3 regions of the Hominilimicola sp. genome follow, and region 3 is predicted to be linked to each of the others. Evidence: predicted binding sites of a transcription regulator. Region 3 holds the regulator's gene; each other region holds the start of a gene.
What was found. The regulator Rex, encoded in region 3, represses fermentation and respiration genes when NADH is low (regulators of the CRP and FNR family bind a similar motif). The targets are predictions, from matches to a motif close to ATTGTTAANNNNTTAACAAT.

Region 1 (5,793 bases), on a different contig from region 3:
AATGCCTGTATGCAATAAGTACGATATAAAAATGGCAATTCACCCCGACGACCCTGCTTGGAGCGTTTTCGGTTTGCCGAGAATTATAATTAATAAGCAGAATATACTTCGTATGATGAAAATGGTTGACGATGTGCATAACGGCGTTACTTTCTGTTCCGGTTCATACGGAACAAACCTTGAAAACGATTTGCCGGATATGATTCGATCATTAAAGGGAAGAATACATTTTGCGCACGTCAGAAATCTTAAATTTAATTCACCGACCGATTTTGAGGAAGCGGCACACTTGTCATCCGACGGTTCGTTTGATATGTACGAAATAATGAAAGCACTTTACGAAATCGGATTTGACGGTCCTATCCGCCCCGACCACGGAAGAATGATATGGGACGAAGTGGCTATGCCGGGTTACGGACTTTATGACAGAGCGTTGGGTGCGACATATCTAAACGGTTTGTGGGAGGCTATTGAAAAAAGCTCAAAATAACACAAAAAAGGCGGTTGATAGTTTGTCAACCGCCTTTTTGTCATTTTTCTTCGTAGTCATTATTGATAAAAGCTGAAATTTTGTCGATTGTTCTGATTGGTGCGTCTTGTGCGGTACCCCATTCCATATCTTTGTTGCGATAGTCGAATTTAAGTGTGAATTTATGTATATCCTCCTGTATTCTTGAAAGTTCGGCTTCTTGCTTTTCAAACAGGCAGGCAAGGAATTGGGCGGCTTGTGAGTCTTTTAATGATTTTGGTACTGTATCAACAAGCAATTTCATATGCTTTAAGCATACACCTTTTGATTTATTGAATTTTTCTTTAAACTTTTCGTCATTTGCCCACATATACAAAAGCACATCGGCATACCTTTCCATAGTGTGATTGATTTTATCACACACAACACAGCAGTCCGATATACCGTCAAGTTTTTCGGAAAGTGCTTTTGCAAAATCGGCCGAGCCTGTTTTCTTAAAAAGACCGCCTTTTTGATTTTTTAAAGCCGACGCGGATTTTTTCAGCGTATCAAATTTTTTGCGTATTTCCTCTAAATGTGTGTCAAGCACAAGCGACAGTGCAAGTTTGTTTGACATACCGAAAAGCATTGAATAGTGATGGTTGCAAAATCCTTTTTCGTTTGATTCCATACGAAATTCAGGCTCCATCATTGCCGCACCGAGTGTGTAGTCAAGCGTTTCTTTTTCAAGTTTTTTCTCAAGTTCACAAAGCGGACATTCGCAGTCTGTATCGTAAACTTCATTTACCGGTATTGTATAAATTTGTTCTTTCATAAGTAATAAAGCTGCCTTTCAAATAGCTATATTGCAGACAAAACCACTGTGGTTTTGTCTACATTTTTTTTGGAGTGTGAGGTGTAACCTCACTGAAAATCATTTCTGGCGACCTGTGCGACAGAAATGACTTAAAATCCAAAGTTTCGACTTTGGAGGAACTTTGTGATTTTTTCTCTGAAAACGCTCAAAAATTACATCTATGATGTGATTTTTGGAGCTGCCGACATTTTGTCGGCAGACTCGGTTATATTGTTATTATAACACCTAAAAGACTGCCTTTCAAGAACAAAAACGAAAGTTGTATTCTGCAAATTCAAAAAGGTTATGATTTATTTGTGCAAAACGTCACATTTTTAACGAAAAAATAACGTATTTCTGATAGTAACTGATAAAAAAATAAAAAAATCATTATAAATTCTTTAAAAAAAACAAAAAATATGTTATAATGCACTTGTCAATAAAATAGAAAACAATGTTACAAAATAACACTGTATAAAATTAAAAAATGTATTGGAGGATTTTTACCATGACAGAAAACAAGACAGTTCTTGCATGGCTTGAAGAAATGAAAGCTATGTGTCAACCTGACAATGTTGTTTGGATTGACGGAAGTGAAGAACAGCTTGAGGCTCTAAGAGCAGAGGCTGTTAAAACAGGTGAAATGATTAAACTAAATCAAGAAAAGCTTCCTGGATGTTACTATCACAGAACAGCTGAAAACGACGTAGCTCGTGTAGAAGACAGAACATTTATCTGTACTCCTACAGAAGAAGAAGCAGGTCCAATCAATAACTGGATGGCTCCTGACGAAATGTATGCAAAGCTAAAGAAACTATATGCAGGTTCAATGAAGGGCAGAACAATGTACGTTATCCCTTATTCAATGGGTCCTATAGGTTCACCTTTCTCAAAGATCGGTATCGAGCTTTCAGACAGTATCTATGTTGTACTTAATATGGCTATTATGACAAGAATCGGTCAAAAGGTTCTTGATCAACTTGGAAATGACGAAAACGCTGAATTCATCAAGTGTCTACACGCTAAGAAAGACGTAAATCCTGATGACAGATATATTGTTCAATTCCCACAGGATAACACAATTTGGTCAATCAACTCAGCTTACGGCGGTAACGTTCTTCTTGGTAAGAAGTGCTTCGCTCTAAGAATTGCATCATATCTTGGTAAGAACCAAGGTTGGATGGCTGAGCATATGCTAATTCTTGGTCTTGAAAATCCTCAAGGCGAAGTTAAGTATATCTGTGCTGCATTCCCATCAGCTTGCGGTAAGACAAATCTTGCAATGCTTATCCCACCGGAATACCTAAAGAACCAAGGTTACAAAGTATGGACAGTCGGCGATGATATTTCATGGCTAAACATCGGTCCTGACGGCAGACTATATGCTATCAACCCTGAAGCAGGTTTCTTCGGTGTTGCTCCTGGTACATCAGTAAAGACAAACTTCAATGCTCTTGAATCAACAAAGAAGAATACAATCTTCACAAACGTTGCTCTTAACAATGCAGACAATACAGTTTGGTGGGAAGGTCTTGACAAGAATCCTCCTGTTGATGCAACAGAATGGAAGGGCTCAAAGGTTAACGGTCCTGAATACTCTGCAGCAGGTAACAATCTTGCTCATCCTAACTCAAGATTTACAGCTCCGGCTATCAACTGCCCATGTATCTCATCTGAATTCGAAAACCCACAGGGCGTTCCTGTAGAGGCTATTGTATTCGGTGGCAGACGTGCTAAGTGTGCTCCGCTTGTATATCAATCAAGAGATTGGCAGCACGGTACATTCGTTGGTGCTACAATGGCATCAGAAACAACAGCAGCAGCTGCAGGTGCAGTAGGTGTTGTTAGACGTGACCCAATGGCTATGAAACCGTTCGTAGGCTACAATATGGCTACTTACTGGGGTCACTGGCTTGAAATGGGTAAGAAGCTTGGCGACAAAGCTCCAAAAATCTTCCACGTTAACTGGTTCAGAAAAGATGACGAAGGACACTTCATGTGGCCTGGTTTCGGTGACAATATGCGTGTACTTCTTTGGATTCTTAACAGATGTGCAGGTAAGGTTGACGCTGTTGAAAGCGAAATCGGTTACCTACCAAAGCCTGAAGATATCGACCTAACAGGTCTTGAAGACGAAAATGTTGATATTAACGGTCTTCTTACAATCGATAAGCAGGTATGGCTTGAAGACGTTGCAAATATCGAAGAATATTTTGCACAGTTCGGCGATTTACTTCCACAGGAAATGGCTGACGAACTTGCTAAGTTAAAGGCTAACCTTTCTAAGTAATTTTAATTACAGTGTATTAAGAATTTAAAAGCAGACAAAATCTTTATGGTTTTGTCTGCTTTTTTTGTTGACATTTATAGACACATAGGTTAAAATGTAAGTGTATAATATATACAGATTATCTATAGAAAAGAGGAGAAAATATGAAGAAAAAAGGTGTAATTATCGGTGTTATAATAGCGGTAATCGTAATTATAGCGGTAAGCATTATAGGAAGTTACAACGGACTTATAAGTTTAGAAGAATCGGCCAACACGGCATATGCCGATATACAGGTTCAACTTCAAAGACGTATGGATCTTGTACCGAACCTTGTTAATACTGTAAAGGGATATGCGGCACATGAAACGGAAGTGTTCACTGCGGTTTCGGACGCTCGTGCAAAACTTGCCGGTGCGGGAACAGTTGAGGAGGCAAGAGGCAAATGAGAACTTTCATCGGCACTTAGCAGATTGATTGCAATTTCGGAATCATATCCGGAATTAAAGTCAAACGAAAACTTCTTGTCACTTCAAGATGAACTTGCAGGTACGGAAAATCGCATAGGTGTTGCAAGAAAGGATTATAATGACGCCGTTCAAAAATATAACGTAAAAATACGTTCATTCCCTACAAACATATTTGCAAATATGCTTGGTTTTGAAAAGAAACAACAGTTTGAGGCAGACAGTGCGGCACAATCTGCTCCTTCTGTAAGTTTTGATTGATATGAGTAGGGGGAAGATACGTTTCGCGGCATTAATTTCCGCAATGTTTGTTTTATTTATAAATATTTGTGCGTTTGCAAAGGTTGATATACCGAATCATACGGATAGATTTTTTATAAATGACTATGCGAATGTTATTGACAGTGAAACAGAGGATTATATATTTGAAAAAGGTAAGGCGTACAATGTTAACGGCGGACCGCAAGTTGTTGTTTTGACAATGGAAAGTATAGACGGAAACGATCTTGAAGACTTTTCGATTGAAACGGCGAGAAAATGGGGGATTGGCGATAAAGACGCGAATAACGGAGTTCTTATTCTCCTTGTTATGGATAGCCGTGATATTCGTATCGAAGTTGGTTACGGACTTGAGGGCGTTTTAAATGACGGTAAGTGCGGTCGATTTATCAGAAATGCAACAGATTCTTTGTCGGCAGGTGATTACAGCGAGGGTATTAAGCAGATTTATGATTCGGTAATCGGCGAACTCGAAGACCCGACACCCGATGAAGAAGATGATGATGACACTATGGTTGAAATAATGACATATGTAGTGTTTTTCATAGTTTTAGCGATTGTGGTATTTATCACTAATATCAAAGGACGTGGCGGACGTGGCGGACGTGGCGGCTATCATAGCGGCGGCGGTTACTATGGCGGTGGTTTTTCCGGCGGAAGCAGCAGCGGAGGAGGCGGATTCTCCGGCGGCGGCGGAAGTTTCGGCGGCGGCGGTGCCAGCGGTAAATTTTAAAATATAAAAATCATATCTTGCACGTTCCGGATAATTTGTCGACAGTCTGAAAGGGTGTTGTGTTAAAAACAACACCCTTTTGTGTAAATAAAAATTTTTTTAATTTAATGCAACCTTTTGGTGTGCTGAAAAGTATTATATATGAAAGGAAAAATAATCCGATAAATTTAACAAGGAGGAAAAAATTATGAAAAAATTATTAGCGGTAGCATCAGCGTTGGCTCTTACTGTATCGGCAGTATCACCGGCAGTTTTAGCCGCTGAAACGTTAGCCACACAGCAAACAGAAACATCTGCAAGAGAGAATATGCAGAAAATATTGGAAAGCGTTAAACAGAGAGTTGAAATTCCGAGTGAGTGCAGTGAATTTTCGAGCAGAACAGAGGAACAGTACGGCGAAAAAGTTTATAACTTTACATGGAATGAAAAAGACGGAAACAAGAGTGTTAATATAACTTGTACGGCAGACGGAGTTATAACCAACTATTCAATTCACGGTTTTAAATCTGATGATAAAAATAACACACCGAATTTACCGAAAATTAGCGAAAGTGATGCAAAAAAGACGGCGGAAAACTTCTTAAAACAAATTAATCCCGATTTTCCGTATGAAATAAAAATTTATGGAAGCAACGGCAGTATTTTTGGTAACGGATATACATTCTATATTAAAACGTATGTAAACGGTGTATTGTTCACGAACGGAAACGGCTCGGTTAATATTGACGGTACAGATGGATA
Region 2 (5,793 bases), on a different contig from region 3:
CACGCCACAAAACGTCCATAACCTTACGTTCAGATTCAAACAAATTCATAATTTTTCTCCCTATCTTTTCAATCTCAAATATTTAGGAAAATGATTTTTCAGTATTCCGTTTGACGCTTTTCCCCAACCTATCGGATAACCGTTTACGGTTACGGCACTCCAGCCTTTTTTATCACATTCGACTGTATTACCCATAAGATACTTTTTAAGTTCTTCACTGTCACATTCAAAATCAACGGTATTCTTAAAATCTTCTTTTTTAAGTGTCAGGCAAAGTGCGTATGACGGCTCAAATCTGTTTTTACGATATATTCCGAGATTAAGACCGTTTCTGACAACCTTAATTTTATCAACGTCAATACATTTCGGTTTCAAGTAAAGCTGTTCTCCGAACAGACAAAATTCACCGTCAAGTTCTGTATTCAAAAACTCTTTTTCAAATTGTCTGTATACCTTTTCGGCGTCCGTCATACTTGTTTTTTTAGGCTTACTTACTTCACTTTCGTAATTGTCCAAACTGTGAAACAGTGCCACAAAATGTCCCTCACCGTTATTTTTATGCGGAAAAATTCTTCGTGTTTTACTCATATCACAGTCGGAATTCGACCACACTCCTCTGCCTTTAGACAGCATATCAAGATTATTCGGTTCTACAAGTTCCACATTATAATTTTCAAGCATATACGCACACACCTGCTCATTTTCCTCCGGTGCAAACGTGCACGTTGAATACACAATATATCCTCCGCCTTTAAGCATTTTCATTGCACAATCAAGTATATGTTTCTGTCTTACACCGCACGAAACCGTATGTTCAACACTCCATTCGTCCACAGCCTGCGGCTCTTTTCTGAACATTCCCTCACCGCTGCATGGTGCGTCAACTATAATCTTGTCAAAAAAATGCACATATTTTTCAGCCAGCCTTTGAGGTGTTTCATTTGTGACTACTGCATTAGTCAAACCAAATCTGTCTATATTGTCAGACAATATATTTGCACGATTTTTTACAATTTCATTTGCAACAAGCAATCCGTTTTTGCCGATAAATGCACCTGCCTGAGTAGCCTTACCACCGGGTGCGGCACACAAATCAAGTACATAATCGTCACTTTCAATATTCAAAGTCGATACGGTCGACATTGCGGACGGCTCCTGAAAATAAAAAAGTCCCGCAAGGTGATAAGGGTGATTACCTGAAATTTTAGACTTATCTGCATAAAATCCGTCGCTGCACCAAGGTACATTCTGAAGTTCACCAAATTCCTTAATTACTGCGTCTTTTGCACCGACTTTTGATGTATTTATGCGTATTCCCGTAAATATCGGAGTTTCGTCCATTGATTTTATAAAATCATCATACTCATCTCCGAGCATTTTTTTCATTCTGTCCTCAAATTTTTCAGGCAATTTCATACTTATCCCCTTTTTCTTTTTTACTATAACAATAGTATAAATTAAATTTTAATTCGTGTCAATATAAAAGACAAAAAAGTGGCGGTCAATGATCTCCGCTACGAGGTTTTGTATGTGATAAAACTATTTTTGACAAACTTAAAGCATAATAGGGCGACCTATGATCGCCCCTACGAAATTTTTGAAAATTTCAAATATAAAAAAACAACTGCCATAAAGGCAGTTGTTTAAAAAAGTTCAAATTGTGATTAGCAATTTTCTGAGAAATACTTAATTGTTCTAACCATCTGTGATGTGTATGAGTTTTCGTTATCATACCATGAAACAACTTGTACTTCGTAAAGACCGTCACCGATTTCAGCAACCATTGTTTGTGTTGAATCGAATAGTGAACCGTATCTCATACCAACGATATCTGATGAAACGATTTCATCTGTGTTGTAACCGAATGATTCGTTTGAAGCAGCCTTCATAGCAGCGTTGATACCGTCAACTGTAACGTCACCCTTAACAACAGCTGTAAGGATTGTTGTTGAACCTGTTGGAGTTGGAACTCTCTGAGCTGAGCCGATAAGCTTACCGTTTAGTTCAGGAATAACAAGACCGATAGCCTTTGCAGCACCTGTTGAGTTAGGAACGATGTTTACAGCAGCAGCTCTTGATCTTCTTAGGTCACCCTTTCTTTGAGGACCGTCAAGAGTCATTTGGTCACCTGTGTAAGCGTGAATTGTGCACATGATACCTGACTGAATTGGAGCGTACTTGTTAAGTGCGTCTGCCATAGGAGCCAAGCAGTTTGTTGTACAAGAAGCAGCTGAAATGATGTTGTCGCCCTTCTTTAGTGTTTCGTGGTTTACGTTGTAAACGATTGTTGGTAGGTCATTGCCTGCAGGAGCTGAAATAACAACTTTCTTAGCACCGGCATTGATATGAGCCTGAGCCTTTTCCTTTGATGTATAGAAACCTGAGCATTCAAGAACTACGTCTACGTCAAGGTCGCCCCATGGACAATTATTTGCATCAGGGAAAGCGTAGATTTTGATTTCTTTACCATCAACTGTGATTGAATCTTCACCTGCTGAAACTGTATCAGCCTTTTCATACTTACCTTGTGATGAATCATACTTTAGTAGATGAGCAAGCATCTTTGGGCTTGTAAGGTCGTTGATAGCAACAACTTCATAACCCTCTGCGCCGAACATCTGTCTGAATGCAAGACGTCCAATACGTCCGAATCCGTTAATCGCAACTTTAACTGCCATTTTAAATTCCTCCTAAAAAATATATATATTTTTTTATCTTTGAGTGAGCATAGTATATGCCCATTTATATATATTTTACATCAAATTTATAAAATATACAAGCCTATATGTTAAATTTATATCATTTTAATGATTAATTCTTCCTTTTGCACAAAAAGCAGCCTATTTATATCAGTTTTATATATAATTTTTTTAAACAAAATGAACTGCTATGAAAATTCACAGCAGTTCATAATTATTTTATTCTATTTCTTCGTTGTCAACTTCTTCGCCGTCGATAGTAATATTAATATCTTTATACATACTCATACCTGTACCGGCAGGAATAAGTTTACCGATGATAACATTTTCCTTTAGACCAAGAAGCGGGTCAACCTTACCCTTAATAGCTGCATCTGTAAGAACCTTTGTAGTTTCCTGGAATGATGCGGCTGAAAGGAATGATTCGGTTGCAAGAGAAGCCTTAGTAATACCAAGAAGTACAGGAGATGCAGTTGCAAATTCAGTACCGCTCTTTTCCTTAACTCTCTCGTTTGCCTCTTCAAGTTCAAACTTATCAACAAGTGAACCGATAAGAAGATCAGTTTCGCCTGCCTCTTCAACTCTAACCTTACGCAACATTTGACGTGTGATAACTTCGACGTGCTTATCGTTAATATCAACACCCTGCATACGGTATGTTCTCTGAACTTCACGCGCGATATAAACCTGAACGGCATGAGGACCTCTGATATGAAGAATATCATTAGGGTTTACAGAACCCATTGTAAGTTCGTCACCCGCCTCAATAACGTCACCGTCATGAACTTTAATACTTGAACCGTATGGAATTGTATAAGTCTTAGCTTCACCTGTCTGGTCATTGGCAACTGTAACTTCTCTCTTACGCTTTGATTCTGTTACAGTAATTGTACCGCCGATTTCTGAGATTATAGCAAGACCCTTTGGACGTCTTGCCTCGAAAAGTTCCTCGACACGAGGAAGACCCTGTGTAATATCGCTGCCTGACGCAACACCGCCGGCGTGGAAAGTACGCATTGTAAGCTGTGTACCCGGTTCACCGATTGACTGTGCGGCAATAATACCAACTGCCTCACCGACATTAACAAGTTCACCTGTAGCAAGGTTTGTACCGTAACATTTAGCACAAACACCGATTTTTGACTTACAAGTAAGTACGCTTCTGATATATACTTTTTCGATACCGGCATTAACAATATTATTAGCCTGTACGTCTGTTATAAGTTCACCGTTCTTTGCAAGAACTTCGCCTGTTTCAGGGTGAATAACATCCTGCATAGCTGTACGGCCGACGATACGGTCATATAGCGGTTCGATACTTTCTTTACCGTCAGTGATTTCAGTTACCCATTCGCCTTCATCAGTACCGCAGTCGATTTCACGAACGATAACATCCTGTGATACGTCAACAAGACGACGAGTAAGGTAACCTGAGTCGGCTGTTCTAAGAGCTGTATCTGTAAGACCTTTACGCGCACCGTGTGATGAAATGAAGTATTCAAGTACGTTAAGACCTTCTCGGAAGTTAGCACGGATAGGAATTTCGACTGTTCTACCCTGTGTATCCGCCATAAGTCCACGCATAGCTGCAAGCTGACGAATTTGGTTAACGCTACCACGGGCACCTGAGTCAGCCATCATAAAGATTGGGTTGAACTCACCAAGGTGTTCCATCATGGCGTCTGTGACATCAGATGAAGCCTTTGCCCAAATTTTAATTGTCTGTTGATAACGTTCTTCATTTGTAAGAAGACCCATCTGATACTTCTGCATAATTCCTTCGACTTGCTTTTCAGCGTCAGCAAGGATAACTTGTTTCTTTTCAGGAACCTCGATATCTGATACGGCAACAGTTATAGCACCTCTTGTAGAATACTTATAACCTGTGGCCTTAATCTTATCAAGCACTTCGGCTGTTTCTGAAGTACCGCAAACTCTGATACACTTATCAATAATTTTACCAAGCTGTTTCTTACCTACAACAAAGTCGATTTCAAGGTCAAATTCATTTTCAGGATTTGATCTGTCAATATAACCGATATGCTGAGGAATATTATTATTGAATATAATTCTACCGACAGTTGTACCGATAAGTTTTGACTTTTCTACTCCGTTAATCTTCTTTGTAACTTCAACAAGAATTCTTTCGTGCAGAGTTACTTCGTGATTATAATAAGCAAGAAGTGCCTCATCAAATGTAGTATACTTCTTTATTACAAGTTTCTTAGCCTCACTTATTAATTTCTTTAGTGAAATTTGAAGTGATTTATTAGGTAATACCAAAGTTACAGGATTTGCGTGAATTTCTGTTTCATTCATTGCAACTTCCGGCAACTCTCTCATATATTTAAGAGCCTCTCTTACATCAGTAAAGCTCTTGATTGGTTCTTCTTCATTGTATATAACAACGTTTTCTTCCTGTTCCATATCAGAAAGTCTTTCGATTAATACATTGATTTTAGGTTCATCATCAAGAATTGTATCAATAATTCTGTCATAATGTTCCTTTTGAATTGTCAGGTAGTAAGAACCCAAAATCATATCCTGTGTAGGAACCGTTACAGGGTGTCCGTCCTGCGGTTTAAGCAAGTTATTTGCTGAAAGCATTAGGAAACGTGCCTCGGCCTGTGCCTCCGGTGAAAGAGGAACGTGGATAGCCATCTGGTCACCGTCGAAGTCGGCGTTATAAGCCGTACATACAAGCGGATGAAGTTTTAGAGCACGTCCTTCAACAAGTTTTGGCTCAAATGCTTGAATACCAAGTCTGTGAAGTGTAGGCGCACGGTTTAGAAGTACAGGATGCTCCTTAATTACGTCCTCAAGAACGTCCCAAACTTCCGGCTTTGTTCTCTCAACCATTCTCTTTGCACTCTTTATATTATGTGCAAGTCCGCGAGATACAAGTTCTTTCATTACGAAAGGCTTAAACAATTCGATAGCCATTTCTTTTGGCACACCGCACTGATAAATCTTCATTTCCGGACCTACAACGATAACGCTACGACCTGAGTAGTCAACACGCTTACCAAGCAAGTTTTGACGGAAACGTCCCTGCTTACCTTTAAGCATATCCGAAAGTGATTTTAGCGGTCTG
Region 3 (5,793 bases):
CGTGTGACTCGTCTATAATCATAAGATAATCGTCAGGAAAATAGTCAAGCAACGTATACGGTGCACTTCCCGGAGCACGACCGCTTATATGTCTTGAATAGTTTTCTATACCTTGACAAAATCCTATTTCCTGCATCATTTCTATATCGTACATTGTACGCTGTTCAATTCTTTGTGCCTCGATAAGTAAATCACGTTCTTTGAAATACTTAACCTGTTCACGCATTTCAGCCTCTATTCCTGCAAGTGCCGCAATCATTTTTTCGTTGGTTGTAACATAGTGAGAGGCCGGAGATATAACTGCGTGTTGCCTTACACCTACAATTTCACCTGTAACTACGTTTACTTCGCAAATACGTTCTATTTCGTCGCCGAAAAACTCGACACGAATAGCGTTTTCACCGTTATTGGACGGAAATATTTCCACCACGTCACCTCTGACGCGAAACTTGTTTCTGACAAAGTTAATATCATTTCTTTCATATTGCATTGAAACAAGTTTTTTTAGAAGCTCATCTCTGTCTTTTACCATTCCTACACGCAAAGAAAGCATAAGATTTTTATAATCTTCAGGATCGCCCAAACCGTATATGCAAGATACACTTGCTACGATTATAACGTCCTTTCTTTCAAGCAAAGCAAATGTGGCACTGTGACGTAGTTTATCTATTTCATCATTGGTCAGTGAATTTTTCTCGATAAACGTATCGGTTTGCGGAATATATGCCTCTGGTTGATAATAATCGTAATACGACACGAAAAATTCAACACAGTTATTTGGAAAAAATTCTTTAAATTCACTGCAAAGCTGTGCGGCAAGGGTTTTATTATGAGCAAGTACAATGGTAGGTTTGTTCACTTGTGCAATGACATTTGCCATAGTGAAAGTTTTTCCCGAACCTGTTACACCGAGCAAAGTTTGGCATTTCTCGCCTTTTTTTATTCCGTCAACAAGTGTTTGAATTGCCTGCGGCTGATCTCCTTGTGGTTTAAATTCAGAAACAAGTTCAAATTTATCCATACAGCTCCCCTTCTTACTGGTTATTTCCTTAGATTTTTAACAAGTATATTTATTCTTCTTGCATTTATCGACGTATATTGTTCAACATTATTTCTGACTGCAAGCTGAATATTTTTACATACAGAAAAAATATCACAGCCATATTGTAAAATGACTGTCATATCTATATGTACACCGTGTCCTGTTTTTCTTAGGTTTATATTTTGCACCTTAATTAGTCCATTGATCTTTTGTGCCTCATGTATTGCTATTGAATTTATAACGTTATCTGAGATAATATAGTCACCCATATAACTGAATGTGGGTCTGACAATTGATTTATCAGCCTCGGCGGTTGTTATTTCCGAATCAAGATTTTTTTGAAATCTTCTTAACGGATGCAAGAAATATCCTGAAAATTCCTTCTTTATTTCAAATGTCGGAACAGGAATAACGTGTTTCCCTTCAACTGTACGCATTCTAAGTGCCATATTCATTTCTTCGGGTGTTGCAACATCCTCTATTCTTATAATTTGTTCAACCTCATGAACACCGATATTTTTAGCAATTTTATTTACCATTCCGTCAGATGTACCCAAAATCATAAGGCACTTAATCTTATTCCTTTTAAGAACTTTTTTTATTTCATTTACCTGCGACGGATTCATAAAAAGTGCGTGTTTAACAGACGCAATTTTTGTCGGTTCTTTTTTGGCAGATGTGCCGGCTATAACTTTTCCATGAGAAATAAGCAAGCCGTCATCAATTATAGCGTCAGCTCCGTATTGTTGCGAAACCATAACACTTCTGTAACTCTTTCCTGTTCCACTCGGACCTACAAATGCGATAACTCTCATAATTATAACACCTTAATTCTGATTTTGCTTGATTTTGTATGACAATGTCATAAGCGGATCTGAAAGGTGAACGTTTTCCACCGCTACGTCCTTATCGAATTTAAGTTCGGTATACGAAAAGTTCATAAGACCTTTAACTCCGCAATTAACTAATTTTTCAGCCGTTTCCATTACTGCCGCTTTCGGTACGGTAAGAATTCCGATGTCAACTCTATGCGAATTCAAAAATTCCTCAAGCTTATCTATTGACATAACTTCTATACCGTTGATTTTTGTACCAATTATATTAATGTCATTATCAAAAATGCCTACAAGTTTAAAGCCTCTTTTTTCAAACGTATCATGACTTGCCAATGCTCTGCCGAGATTACCGGCTCCGACTATAACAGTAGTATCTCCGTCATTAAGTCCTAATATGTCACCGATTTCGTTATAAAGATGTTCGACATTATAGCCGTATCCCTGCTGACCGAAACCGCCGAAATAGTTAAAATCCTGTCTGATTTGTGATGCAGTCACGTTCATTTTTACGCTAAGTGCATTTGAGGAAATACGCTTTATATCCTGCTTTAAAAGTTCGCCCAAATATCTGTAATAGCGTGGCAGACGTTTAACTACGACCGTAGGAACTTTCTTTTCATTTTCACTCATGTCCTCTAAACCCCTTGTTAATTATATAACATTTATTATATCACACTCATTTCGTTTTGTATAGTCTTTTTAAATGTATTTTTTTGTATTTTGACATTTTACACATATAAAAAAATGTCACAACAAGCCGATACTGACTTATTGTGACATTAGTTACTTAAATTAAATCATTAAGTTTTATCCATTTTTCAAGAGAATCTTTCCACTGTGCAACGTGCGGTATACTGTCTGCCAAGCCCAAGCCGTGAGAACCGATTGGGTATATGTGCATTTCATACGAAACTTGCACTTTGCTTAGTGCGTCGGCGTACATCAAAGAATTTTCTACCGGTACTGCCTGGTCTGATGATGTATGCCATATAAATGTAGGCGGTGTATTAGGTGTGACGTGTTTATAAAGCGACATAAGCTCTTTATCAGAATGTAATGCTCTTTCGCCTATCAAGTTTTGTCTTGAACCATCATGTCTGTATTCGAACATATCTATTACAGGGTAACACAAAATTGTCGCATTAGGCTTACAGCTTTCTTTATCTATTTCATCTGTATCTTCATACATTTTCTTATCATAATGAACAGAAACAGAGGCCGCCAAATGTCCGCCGGCACTTGAACCCATAACTGCAATTTTATCCTTATCAATGCCGTATTTGTCGGCGTAATATCTGACATATTTAACAGCACGCATTGCGTCACTTATTTCTGCCGGATGTTTGTACGGTGCAACTCTGTATTCAACCACAAATGCAGTAAGACCGATTGACTGCAACCACTTAGCATATGCAGTACCTTCGTGGTCGGCTCTTATTACATAGCCACCACCCGGAAAAATAATAACAGCACCTTTTGAATGTGCAGGATATGCCGTTATAGTCGGTTTTCTTACCGCTGTTTCATCAGCCTCTATAAATTCTTCGTTCCAATAAGGAATCACGTCATTCCATAAATTCTCCATAATTAATCTCCTTGCTTTTCCGGATTTTCACCATAAGTAGTGAATAAATCCATAAATTCATTAAGCTTACTTTTCTTGATTGTAAATTCTGTTTTACCGTTGCGGATTAAAGCACAGTACAAATCATCAATACTCTTAAATTCGATTTCTGTATCAGAACTGCTCTTGATACCTTTATATTTTATTTTCATAACGGTATCGCCGAGTGTTTCGTCTTTATATACTCCGTCAACCGCCAAACCGACAATGCTCTTGTATATTGCTTGTGTTATCTTTGTATCAACCTTTTGACCGTCAAGCACAAAAGTCATATCCGAATCGTTATGAGTTATATCAATCGTATGTTCTGCTCCGTTATACTCTACCGTTACACTCTTAACTTCCGAAATATCAACAAGTGCCTGCAATTTACTTACAATGTTGTATGACGAGTCATTCGCAAAAGATATAATGTCCGATGAAACTTTAAATACCTGTTCCTTATATTTTACATAAGTCATATCACCGTCTGTGCGACCAATTGTAAGTGTTTCGGTATATTCTTCGCCGTATTTGCCTGTTGAATTGTCGTAAGGCTTAACGGTTATCATTAAAACAGGCGACTTTTCACTGAAACCGCCGTCAGCATTTTCAATCGGTGTAGTAAGTGAAATTTCCTCTATCGGAGCAAGTATTTTGTTATCGATATAGTCATCATTGGCACCGCTCTGATACGGCTGTACCATTTCCCATACATTATTTGTGTTGTTATTTATATTGCTTAATATTCTGATTTCAATAGTTTCATCACTGCGGACAATTTTAATGTCATTAATATTGTCAATATTAATGCTGAAACGATTGAATTCTTTATAATAGCTGATAGGCTTTTTTAAAGTATCAACTTTAAAATCATATATTGTATAGACAGTATTATCGCCGTCTTTCATCACAAAATATTCTCCGAGTGTCGGACTTAAATCACCGATAATCATTTTATCAATCTGACCGTTTTTCTTTTCAACTGTAACAGTGACTTGTGGATTGTCAAGTCCGTATTGTGATAAATCAGCCGGATTTTCTTCAATCTTGTTTTTTGATGACAATGTTGAAATTGTACCGACAAGCGCACCGGCTTTTGAAGAATCTATTTCAGACGCATCCATATCATTTACGGACCATTCCGAATCGCCTATACTTTTTACTGTAATTGTACCGTTTTCACTCTCTGACTTTACAGATAAAATATCGGTTGTATCAGCTGAATAGATACTGTATAAATCATCGGTTGTATCAACATTATTATCTTTTGACGTGTCAATATTACTTATAACAATCGTTCCGACAATAAGCACTATAATCACTGACGCGGCTATAATTATGCTTTTCGTTGTTTTACTCATAGATTTCTCCTTTTTATCCAAATTACAAGTCCGATTATTAATACGGTAATCGGTATTATAATTACAACAAATGCAAAAATAATTGTTTGACCTAAATCAGATAATGTAATAACATTGTTTACAAGTGTTTTTTCATCTACAGTAAAGCTTTCTTCGTTACCTATCATAAAGTTGGTCAAATTCATAAAATAATCATAGTTTGCAAGTCCGTAATTATTTGTAAGTGTTGTTTCGTCTATGGTTAAAAGCATAGTATTTCCCGATACATAAACCGATGAGGCGTGTTTTGCATCTACCGAAAGTTCGCTGACCGGATATTCACCGTCCTGCTCGCCGCCGACTTTTGAAACATTTTCATAATTTGAAGTCGTGTATGCTTTTTCTGAACTTGTCAAAACAGGTGTAACAGATATATCGCCATTTGATTCAAATTCTTGAGTTATCAATCTTGAATATGGGAAATATGCCAAAGTTCTTTGATTGTCTATTATACTGTCGGTAAATTCATATGATTTTACGTTCGGCACGACAAGACTCATCGAACTTCCGCTCAACGAAACGGATTTTGATGTGTCTGTTTCAATTACAAGGTTATCGCTTACACCTATGCCCCATGATGACTTTAGATAGTCATACAAGTTAGTAAGATTTTTTGAATCTACATCAAGATAAACTTGTATATTACCGCCTTTTTGCAAATAAGAATCAAGTTTTGTGATTTCTTCTTTTGAAAAATCGGCCGTCGGTTTTGCAACAATCAACATATTTGCGTCTGACGGTATATCATCGGTCAATGTATTAACTTCTCCAACTTCAAAGTTTTCTGATTCAAGTTTAGTTTTTGCACCGTCAACAGCTATCTCATTATGTCCTTTTATTAGGTATGCCTTTTGTTGTGTTTTGCTTGATACATACTTTAGTGCCGAAGTTATTTTATTTTCAACATTA

Region 1: a site for Rex is predicted at 1,671-1,690, ahead of ACLTU0_RS07770 (phosphoenolpyruvate carboxykinase (GTP)). Genes of this name have one in related genera too.
Region 2: a site for Rex is predicted at 2,785-2,804, ahead of gap (type I glyceraldehyde-3-phosphate dehydrogenase). Genes of this name have one in related genera too.

Annotation. Positions count from the first base shown of each region.
Region 1 is NZ_JBKVWU010000065.1:5,573-11,365, reverse strand. It holds gene uxuA (mannonate dehydratase) at 1-490, shown strand, start outside; gene ACLTU0_RS07775 (DUF6062 family protein) at 531-1,283, opposite strand; gene ACLTU0_RS07770 (phosphoenolpyruvate carboxykinase (GTP)) at 1,813-3,594, shown strand; partial or broken gene ACLTU0_RS07765 (LemA family protein) at 3,738-4,301, shown strand; gene ACLTU0_RS07760 (TPM domain-containing protein) at 4,303-5,052, shown strand; gene ACLTU0_RS07755 (S-layer homology domain-containing protein) at 5,240-5,793, shown strand, end outside.
Region 2 is NZ_JBKVWU010000009.1:26,287-32,079, reverse strand. It holds gene ACLTU0_RS02305 (BlaI/MecI/CopY family transcriptional regulator) at 1-49, opposite strand, end outside; gene ACLTU0_RS02300 (RsmF rRNA methyltransferase first C-terminal domain-containing protein) at 61-1,416, opposite strand; gene gap (type I glyceraldehyde-3-phosphate dehydrogenase) at 1,665-2,678, opposite strand; gene rpoC (DNA-directed RNA polymerase subunit beta') at 2,919-5,793, opposite strand, start outside.
Region 3 is NZ_JBKVWU010000100.1:1,064-6,856, forward strand. It holds gene uvrB (excinuclease ABC subunit UvrB) at 1-1,021, opposite strand, end outside; gene ACLTU0_RS09280 (Asp23/Gls24 family envelope stress response protein) at 1,042-1,857, opposite strand; gene ACLTU0_RS09285 (redox-sensing transcriptional repressor Rex) at 1,870-2,508, opposite strand; gene ACLTU0_RS09290 (alpha/beta hydrolase) at 2,666-3,463, opposite strand; gene ACLTU0_RS09295 (DUF4340 domain-containing protein) at 3,466-4,845, opposite strand; gene ACLTU0_RS09300 (Gldg family protein) at 4,842-5,793, opposite strand, start outside.